Regions from separate parts of the Streptomyces sp. WP-1 genome, predicted to be linked through region 4. Evidence: riboswitches for the same ligand, from Rfam matches in the RefSeq annotation. Region 4 holds a riboswitch; each other region holds the start of a gene.

The links. A riboswitch is a leader RNA that binds a small molecule or an ion and turns the genes downstream of it on or off. The one in region 4 is predicted to bind cyclic di-AMP.
Region 1: linked by a shared signal. The riboswitch ahead of QHG49_RS18580 (M23 family metallopeptidase) and the one ahead of QHG49_RS15030 (transglycosylase SLT domain-containing protein) in region 4 are both predicted to bind cyclic di-AMP.
Region 2: linked by a shared signal. The riboswitch ahead of QHG49_RS09485 (M23 family metallopeptidase) and the one ahead of QHG49_RS15030 (transglycosylase SLT domain-containing protein) in region 4 are both predicted to bind cyclic di-AMP.
Region 3: linked by a shared signal. The riboswitch ahead of QHG49_RS20790 (transglycosylase family protein) and the one ahead of QHG49_RS15030 (transglycosylase SLT domain-containing protein) in region 4 are both predicted to bind cyclic di-AMP.

Annotation. Positions count from the first base shown of each region.
Region 1 is NZ_CP123923.1:4,259,197-4,261,387, reverse strand. Features, by position in the region: gene QHG49_RS18580 (M23 family metallopeptidase) at 1-975, opposite strand, end outside; cyclic di-AMP (ydaO/yuaA leader) riboswitch at 988-1,152, opposite strand; tRNA gene QHG49_RS18575 (tRNA-Met) at 1,359-1,432, opposite strand; gene QHG49_RS18570 (dihydrofolate reductase family protein) at 1,479-2,191, opposite strand, start outside.
Region 2 is NZ_CP123923.1:2,244,349-2,246,539, reverse strand. Features, by position in the region: gene QHG49_RS09490 (pitrilysin family protein) at 1-624, shown strand, start outside; cyclic di-AMP (ydaO/yuaA leader) riboswitch at 851-1,009, shown strand; gene QHG49_RS09485 (M23 family metallopeptidase) at 1,023-1,766, shown strand; gene QHG49_RS09480 (GntR family transcriptional regulator) at 1,967-2,191, shown strand, end outside.
Region 3 is NZ_CP123923.1:4,735,042-4,737,232, reverse strand. Features, by position in the region: gene eno (phosphopyruvate hydratase) at 1-103, opposite strand, end outside; gene QHG49_RS20790 (transglycosylase family protein) at 648-1,364, opposite strand; cyclic di-AMP (ydaO/yuaA leader) riboswitch at 1,369-1,537, opposite strand; gene QHG49_RS20785 (transglycosylase family protein) at 1,715-2,191, opposite strand, start outside.
Region 4 is NZ_CP123923.1:3,480,633-3,482,823, reverse strand. Features, by position in the region: gene QHG49_RS15035 (HAD family hydrolase) at 1-614, shown strand, start outside; gene QHG49_RS15030 (transglycosylase SLT domain-containing protein) at 663-1,148, opposite strand; cyclic di-AMP (ydaO/yuaA leader) riboswitch at 1,152-1,282, opposite strand; gene QHG49_RS15025 (polyprenyl synthetase family protein) at 1,900-2,191, shown strand, end outside.

The DNA.
Region 1 (2,191 bases), 780 kb from region 4:
CGGCCCGGTGACATTGCCGGTGGCGCCGACGCGGCCGATGACCTCGCCGGTGGTGACCTTCTGGCCGGCCGAGACATTGATCGAGGACTGGTGGCAGAACCACAGCTCGGTGCCGTCGTCCAGGGTGAGGACGGTGCGGTAGCCGTAGGCGCCGGCCCAGCCGGCCTGGGTGACGGTGCCGCCGTGCACGGCCTTGATCAGGGTGCCGGTGGGGGCGGCGAAGTCGAGACCGGTGTGGTAGCCGGAGGACCACATGGCGCCGGGCTGCCCGAAGGTGCCGGTGATCGTGTACGAGACGACGGGCAGCGTGTACTGCTTGGCCAGCTCGGCCAGCCGCTTGGCCTCGGCCGCCTTCTTGGCCGCGGCCTCCGCCTTCTCCTTGGCGGCGGCGGCCTTGTCGGCGGCCTCCTTCTCCGCCTTGGCGGCCGCGGCGTCGCTCTGCTGCTGGGCGGCGGCGACCATCGCGGCGGTGGCCCTGCTGTCGGCCTGGCCCTGCTGCTGCTCGGCCTGGGCCATGATCCGGTTGCGCAGGGCCTCGCCGGCGCCGCTGTCCTTGGCGCCCTCGGTGGTCCGCCCGAGGTCGGTGAGCGCGGTGGCGGTCTCGGTCCTGGACGCGTCGGTGGAGTCGTCACCGAAGAAGTGTTCGACGGTGGACAGGTGCGGCACCGAGACGTTCGGCATGTCCGGCATCGAGATGGAGACCGGCGGCTTGCCGGTGTCGGCGCCGGCGATGCCGCCCGCGCCGACGGCGGCGATCACACCGACGCCGAGGACGGTGGAGCTGCGGGCGAAGCCGCCGCGCTGCTTGGCGACGCGGTGTCGGCCGCGGACCGGGGCGACGGTCTCCTCGGTGGGGTTCCACTCCTCCCAGGGTCCGTCGTCGTCGAGAGCGGGGCCGGGGCCGGGGCCGAACGACTCGGGTTCGCGCTGAGCGGGCACGAACGGGGTTTCTGGGGCAGGCCGGTTGGACGCCACGGGGGCGCGCTCCTTTCCTTCCTCCGCCTACCGGGTTAGCTGACGGGTTCGGAGCAGGAAGGTCTCCTACGCGCGTATACCGCTCGTGGACTCGTGTGAGTCCGCGGCGGTGTCCGCGTGATTCACCCCAAGGTGGTGGTTCCCCGGTTCCCTTGCGGGATTCGGCGCGTGCGCACGGAGCCGTCGCGGGTGACGGCTGGGACGACCGCGCTGCGTTATCGAACGTTAATAGACCCGGGGGGAACTTTCCAAGCCGTTCGGCTTGATCATTAAACCTGTGCGCAGGGCGGTCGGACAGTCACTACGGGCAACCCCCGTCTCCGGGGTCCGGAAAACACTCAGGGCCGGAATCCATGAACTGGATTCCGGCCCTGAGATATCAGTAGCGGGGACAGGATTTGAACCTGCGACCTCTGGGTTATGAGCCCAGCGAGCTACCGAGCTGCTCCACCCCGCGGCGATGTCTCTACTGTACGCCATCACCAGGGTGGAAAGCACATCGGTTACGACGGGGCCCCGGGTCCGCCCGCCAGATGCCGGTTCGGGGCCTTGGCCAGGGGCTCGTACTCGGGCAGGACGACGACGTCGGCGCCCGCCCCGGTCAGCACCCCCGTGCCGTCGGCCGCCACCACGAACGTGTCCGGCTCGCGCCAGGCGGTCACCACCCGGCGCACCCCCGCCCGCAGGATCAGCTCGGCGCAGGGCGCGGGGCGGGAGGCACGGCGGGCGCAGGGCTCCAGGCTGCTGTAGACGGTGGCGCCGGGCAGCCGGGGGTCGGCGGGGTCGGTCCTGGCGAGCGCCGCCTCCTCCGCGTGCACCACCGGATCCGTGCCCTCCCGGGAGTGGCCGCGGGCCAGCTCGGTGCCGTCGGCGGCGACCACGACCGCGCCGACGCTGAAGGCCGTGTCCGAGGGCGGGCACAGCGCGGCCAGCTCGCAGGCGGTGCGCAGCCAGTGCCGGTCGGCGGCGGTGGGCACCGGGCCGGTGCCGGGCGCGGTGGGCTCGTAGCGCGCCAGGACGACGTCCTCGATCCGGCGGGACTCGACGAGCCGCAGCCGGCCCTCCTGGTAGCGGCCGGGCCCGAACAGCCGCGGGGCGGCCGGATCGCCCACGATCAGCGGGGCGAGGACCAGGTGCAGCTCGTCGGCGAGGCCCTGCTGGAGGAGCTGGGTGTGCACGGTCGCGCCGCCCTCCACCATCAGCCGGCCGATCCCGC
Region 2 (2,191 bases), 1.2 Mb from region 4:
ATCGTCGACCGGCCCGGCGCCGTCCAGACGCAGCTGCTCATCGGCCGGGTCGGCTCGGACCGGCACGACCGGGTGTGGCCCGCCCAGGTGCTCGGCACCTACTGCCTCGGCGGCACCCTCACCTCCCGCCTGGACCGCGTCCTGCGCGAGGAGAAGGGCTACACCTACGGTGTGCGCGCGTTCGGCCAGGTGCTCCGCTCCGGACCCGACGGCAACGGCGCCTCCATGCTGGCCATCAGCGGCTCCGTGGACACCCCCAACACCGGCCCCGCGCTGGACGACCTGTGGAAGGTGCTGCGCACCCTCGCGGCGGAGGGCCTGACCGACGCCGAGCGGGACGTCGCCGTGCAGAACCTCGTCGGGGTCGCGCCGCTGAAGTACGAGACCGCGGCGGCCGTGGCGGCCACGCTCGCCGACCAGGTGGAGCAGCACCTGCCCGACGACTTCCAGGCGACGCTGTACCGGCAGTTGGCCGCGACGGGCACCGTGGAGGCCACCGCGGCGGTCGTCAACGCCTTCCCGGTGGACCGCCTGGTGACGGTCCTCGTGGGTGACGCCTCGGAGATCAAGGCGCCGGTCGAGGCGCTGGGCATCGGCGAGGTCACCGTGGTGGCGGCCGAGTAACCGCACGCGCCCGCGACCCCCTTGGGGGTGGGGCCCTGACGGCCTACGGGTCGTCAGGGCCCCACTTTGTTCCACTCTCCTCCCCAGATGTCCGGATTAAGGCGGAGGTTGCCCGTCTGCCCTGTGGGATGGCTTACAAAAACCGCGTTCTGTTTGGGGATTGGAAGCCGGTCCGCTTAGCGTCGTCCGGGTTGTCCGTCGGGCAGTGCGCCGCAGCCGCGGCACCGGACAGCCATCGCCGAGTCCCCGGGGCGCGAGCCAGGGGAGCCGGGGACCCACACGTCCCTGGGGTGAATCGGGCGTCCGTGCGCGAGCGCGGGGCCCGTAGGAGACCTTCCTGCTCCGAACCCGTCAGCTAACCCGGTAGGCGAGAGGGAAGGAAAGGAACAGCCACACACATGGCGTTCATTTGCGCCGCCGGGAAGCACCGCAAGCCCGGCCGGGTCAAGCGCACCGCCGCCCAGGCGGCCGGCGTCGCGGCCCTGACGACCACCGGTGTCATCGGCACCCTCGCCGCGTCCCCGGCGCTCGCCGCCGAGCACACCGTCGAGCAGACCGGCCTCACCCCGGTGCTCACCGCCGGCGACGACCTCGCCGAGCACATCGACGCCCAGGCCGTCGCCCAGCAGCGGATCGCCGAGCACGAGGCGGCCGAGAAGGCCGCGGCGGTGCGCGCGAAGGAGGCCCGCGCGGCCAAGGCCCGCGCCGCCCGCGAGGCCGAGCGCAAGCGGCTGAACGCCTTCGTCGCCCCGATCGCGCACTCCTACGTGTCCACGGGCTACAAGGCCAGCAGCTCTCTGTGGTCCTCCGGCTCCCACACCGGTATCGACTTCCACGCGATGACCGGTACCTCCGTGCACGCGGTCGGCGCCGGCACCGTCGTCTCCACCGGCTGGGGCGGGGCGTACGGCAACCAGATCGTGCTCCGCATGGCCGACGGCATGTACACCCAGTACGGCCATCTGTCGTCCATCGGTGTCACGGTGGGCCAGCAGGTCACCGCGGGCGAGCAGATCGGCCTGTCCGGCGCGACCGGCAACGTCACCGGCCCGCATCTGCACTTCGAGGCGCGCACCGGCCCCGACTACGGCTCCGACGTCGACCCCCTCGCCTACCTCCGCGGCCACGGCGTGAACGTCTGACCCACCCGCACGGCATCGAAAGCCCCGGCCCACCCGGCCGGGGCTTTCGCCATTCCCCGGCGGTTCTCCCCGGACCCTGTCCAAAAAATATCCATGGTTCGGGGACCGCCATCGGAAATTCCGGCGCGGTGGAATAGAGTCACGGAAAACACGCGTCCGTCGTCGGTGTCGTGTCGCGGGTATTAAGGCGGAGGTCGGTCATGCGTATTCCGGCGCAATCGGTGTGCACGGCGATCCGGGACGACATCGTCGCCGGCGCCCTCGAACGCGGCGGCCGCCTCACCGAGGAGGTGCTCGCCCGCCGCTACGGCGTCTCCCGTGTCCCCGTGCGCGAGGCCCTGCGCACCCTGGAGGCGGAGGGCTTCGTGGTGACCCGCCGGCACGCGGGCGCCTGCGTGGCCGAACCGACCGAGCAGGAGGCCGCC
Region 3 (2,191 bases), 1.3 Mb from region 4:
CACGACCGGTGCTGCCGTCGTCGAGGCCGACCTCGACCTCGACCGTGGGGTTGCCTCGGGAGTCCAGGATTTCCCGGGCTACGACGACGTCGATGGACGGCACGAGCATCTCCTTCTTGGATGTGACGCTGGAAGTGCGGGGCGGCGGCCGTGCGGCTGCGCCTTGCGACTAGAGCCTAACGGTCCCGGGGTCGCCAGCCACCGACCGACCGTCTGGTGGGCGACGGGGACATGCAGACGGTACCTATTGTTCACCACCGGAACAAAGGGGTTCGCGGATGAGACCTGGCTGAAGGCCGGGAAAACACAAGACCCCACCCCGGCGCATACGGGGGAAACGCGCCGGGGTGGGGGGGGTTGGGGGGACGGGGGGCCGGGGGGCCGGGAGAACCGTGGGGGGGGTGGGTCCCCGGGGGTGAGCCCTAGGGGGTTGGCCCCTGGGGGGCTGGTCCGTGGGGGTTGGCCCCTGGGGGCTGGTCCCTGGGGCCGTTGGGGGGCGGTCACCGGGGGCCGGGTTCTCGGGGCTTGTCGCGGCGGGTCCGCGGTCGCCTCGGAGAGAGGCTCCCGCACCCGTGGGGACGGGGCGGGCCCTTGGGGGCAGGGCATCGGGGGTACGGCACCGGGGGGCCGTACCCCTTCGGGTCGGACTACTTCAGGTGGAGCTGCTGGCCCGGGTAGATCAGGTCGGCGTTGTCCACGATGTCCTTGTTCAGGTCGAACAGCTTCCCCCAGCCGCCGGCCACGTGGTGCGCGGACGCGATGGAGCTGAGGGTGTCGCCCTTGACCACCTTGTACTCGCCGTCACCCTTCTTGACCTTCTTGCCGGTCGGGGTGGTGACGGTCTTGCTCGCGGAGGAGCCGGTGGAGGTGCTCGTGGACTTGCTCGGCGCCGGGGTGGTGCGCTGGGTGGAGCGCGTGGCGGCCTGCTCGTCCGTGGAGCGGGTGGCGGTGCTGTCCGACGGGGTGGTCGTGGAGGCGGAGCCGCCGTACGGGGTGCTGCTCAGACCCGTACCGCAGACCGGCCAGGCGCCCTTGCCCTGCGCCGCGAGAACCTTCTCGGCGACGGTGATCTGCTGCGACTTGCTGGCCTTGTCGGCGGTGGACGCGTAGGCGGTACCGCCGTACGCGGCCCAGGTCGAGGCGGAGAACTGCACACCGCCGTAGTAACCGTTGCCGGTGTTGATGGCCCAGTTGCCGCCGGACTCGCACTGGGCGACCGCGTCCCACTGGGAGGCGGTGGCGGCGGAGGCGGTGCCGGTGGCCATCAGCGGAGCGGCGACAGCGGCACCGGTGACACCGGCGAGCGTGACGACGCGGACGGCCTTGGACGGACGACGGTGCTTGCCCTTGCCGGAAAACAGCATGGAACGATCCCCTCACCGACGCCTGCGAGGTGAGCTGTCGGGTTCGGGCCGGTTGAGTTGCCCGGCCACCCCTCCCGTGGAGGCGTGGCTTCACCCCGAGCCGGTCCGGCATCAACTGCCGGGCCCGGCACTTACCTTGGGTCCCCCGCTCCTGCCTTCGGCGCTTGACGCGACGACTGTTCCCGGGCAGCCGCTGGCAGGATTCGGCGTTGCGGCCGCCGGGGCTCGTGGTGACGAGCGGCCTTGACCGTAGCCACGTGATCCGCGGAATTTCAAAGACGATCAAGGCTTCTGAGACTCATCCCACACTTTCACCAAATCGGACATTTAGCGATCAAGTGGGGCGCCAACTAGCCCTGGTCCGCGTCCGTTTCGTCACCGACTTTCAGGGTCTGACCGGCGGTGATGTGGTTCGGGTCGGCGCCCACGACCTTCTTGTTCGCGGCGTAGAGCGTGTGCCATCCGCCGTTCACGTCAAGGGAGTCGGCGATGACGCTCAGCGAGTCGCCCTGGCGGACGGTGTAGCTGCCCGGCTCGCGGGAGGCGTGGCGGCCGGCGGTCGAGTCGTTCTGCCCGTTTGCCGTGCTTTCGTCCGCGTTGCCGCCGCGGTGACGTCCGCCGGTGAGGGCCCCGGTGTCGACCAGGTTCCAAGAGCCGACGGTCTGCTGGGGGTTGTCCAGGGTGCCGGTGGACGGCGCGGACGGCGTGGAGCCGCCGGTGGGCGCGGACGGCGTGCCCGGGGCGGAGGGGTCCGACGAGGACGGGTCGGACGGGTCCGGGGCGGGGGTGCCCGTGCCGGACGTGCCGGTGCCGGACGTGCCGGTGCC
Region 4 (2,191 bases):
CGGTGTGCGGGCAGGGGGCGCAGGTCTACGACGCCGGGTCCGGCCGCATGCTGTGGTCGGTCCGGCTGGACCGGGAGCTGGCCGAGACCGCGCTCGGCAAGATCGAGGCGGAGGTGGGCCCGGTGTTCGCGGCCGTCGACCAGGACGGCACGGACGGGCTCACCCTGACCGAACCCGGATACCGGATGCCCCACCCGACCCTGCCCGCGGTCGGCGTGGCCCGGCGCGACGACCTGTGGCGGGCGCCGATCAGCAAGGTGCTGCTGCGCCACGCCACCCTGTCCGACGACGAGTTGGCCGCGGTGGCCCGCTCGGTGGTGGACTCCCTGGCCACGGTCACCATGTCGGGACCCGGGACCGTGGAACTCCAGCCGTGCGGGGTGACCAAGGCGACCGGGCTCGCGCTGGCCGCCGGACGGCTCGGGATCCCCGCGGAACGCGCCCTCGCCTTCGGTGACATGCCCAACGACATCCCGATGTTCCGCTGGGCGGCGCACGGCGTCGCGATGGCGAACGCCCACCCCGAGCTGAAGGCGGTCGCCGACGAGGTCACGACCGCGAACGAGGACGACGGCATCGCCGTCGTCCTCGACAGGCTGTTCCCGGCCGGATGACCGGGAACAGCCGTGGTGCCACGGGCCGTCACGACGGCCAGGCGCCGGTCAGTAGGCGCCGTTGACGTTGTCGATCGAGCCGTACCGCGCGGCCGCGTAGTTGCAGGCGGCGGTGATGTTCGCGACCGGGTCGTAGATGTTGAACGACGTTCCGGCCACGTGGTACGCGTTGAAGGTCGGGTCGATCACCTGGAGCAGACCCTTGGACGGTATGCCCTTGGCCGCGTTGGAGTCCCACAGGTTGATGGCGTTCGGGTTGCCCGAGGACTCGCGGATGATGTTGCGGTGGATGCCGTTGTAGGTGCCCGGGATGTGCTTCTCGGCCATGATCGCGAGGGACTCGCGGATCCAGCCGTCGAGGTTGTTCGGGTACCCGGCCGGCGTGGTGGCGGCGGTGGTCGTACCGGTGGTGGCGGACGCGGTCGCCGCGCCCACGAGCGGCATGGCGAGCACGGCCGTGCCGGTGCCGGCGACGGCGATCAGGCGGACGAGACGGTTGGCGCGGGTGCGGCGCGGCTGAACGGCAGCAGACATGGGGACGTTCCTCTCCTACGCCTGCGAGGTGAGCTGTCGGGTTCGGGCGGGGAGGTGCCCGGTCGCGCCCCGTGAGAGGCGTGGCTTTACCCCAAGCCGTCCCGTGCGAACACGCGGTGCGGCGCGCTGTGTCACGCGCCGCGCCACGTGAGTCGTCCGGTCCGGCGACTTACCTGGGTCCCCCGCTCCTGCCGTACGAATGAGTTCGATGGGTGTACGGGCGGCGGCAGGATTAGGCGTCCGCCCGATGGGTCGGGAACGTATGCGAGAGCACATGCCGGGAACAAGCGCTGAATTGTTATATCGCGGCATTTGACCTTGATCATCAGCCTATGGGGTACTTGATCCTTTGCGAATGCCAACGCTCAACTCGCTTACGGCGCACGGCCGGAGGGGGTGTTGGCGGGTTACCGGCGGGAAGACGGCCAGGTGACCCAATTCACGAAATGGCAAACTGTGGAAAATCGGGCATGGGGGATTCTTCCCCCGGTGGGGTCGAGGCGGTACTCCGCCCCTCTCCGGGGTCATGATGAAGTTCCCGATTACCTGTTAAGTCGATAAATGTCCGTTGTCATCATCCGAGCGGGGGTATGCCGGTCATGGATCGATACCGCCCAGGCTGGACGGGTGGGTGCGGGGTGGGCGCTATCGGTGATCGAAACCGGACCGGATACGCTGACTTGAGTGATGGCAGCGACCTATCGACAAACCGCGTAATCGGCAGCAGACACCAGCAGACAGGAGACCCCTCGTGACCGTCGTCGGGCCGTTCGGGCTGAGCGTGCGGGACCAGGCTCTCGAAGCCGATGTCCAGGCCGGATTGGCGGCTGTCGAGGAGGGCCTGCTAGAGGCCACCAAGAGCGAGGTCCCGTTCATCACGGGGGCCGCGCAGCACCTCGTACGGGCCGGCGGGAAGCGCTTCAGGCCGCTGCTCGTGATGCTCGCGGCGCAGTTCGGCGACCCCTACGCGCCCGGTGTGGTGCCGTCGGCCGTGGTCGTGGAGCTGACCCATCTGGCCACGCTCTACCACGACGACGTCATGG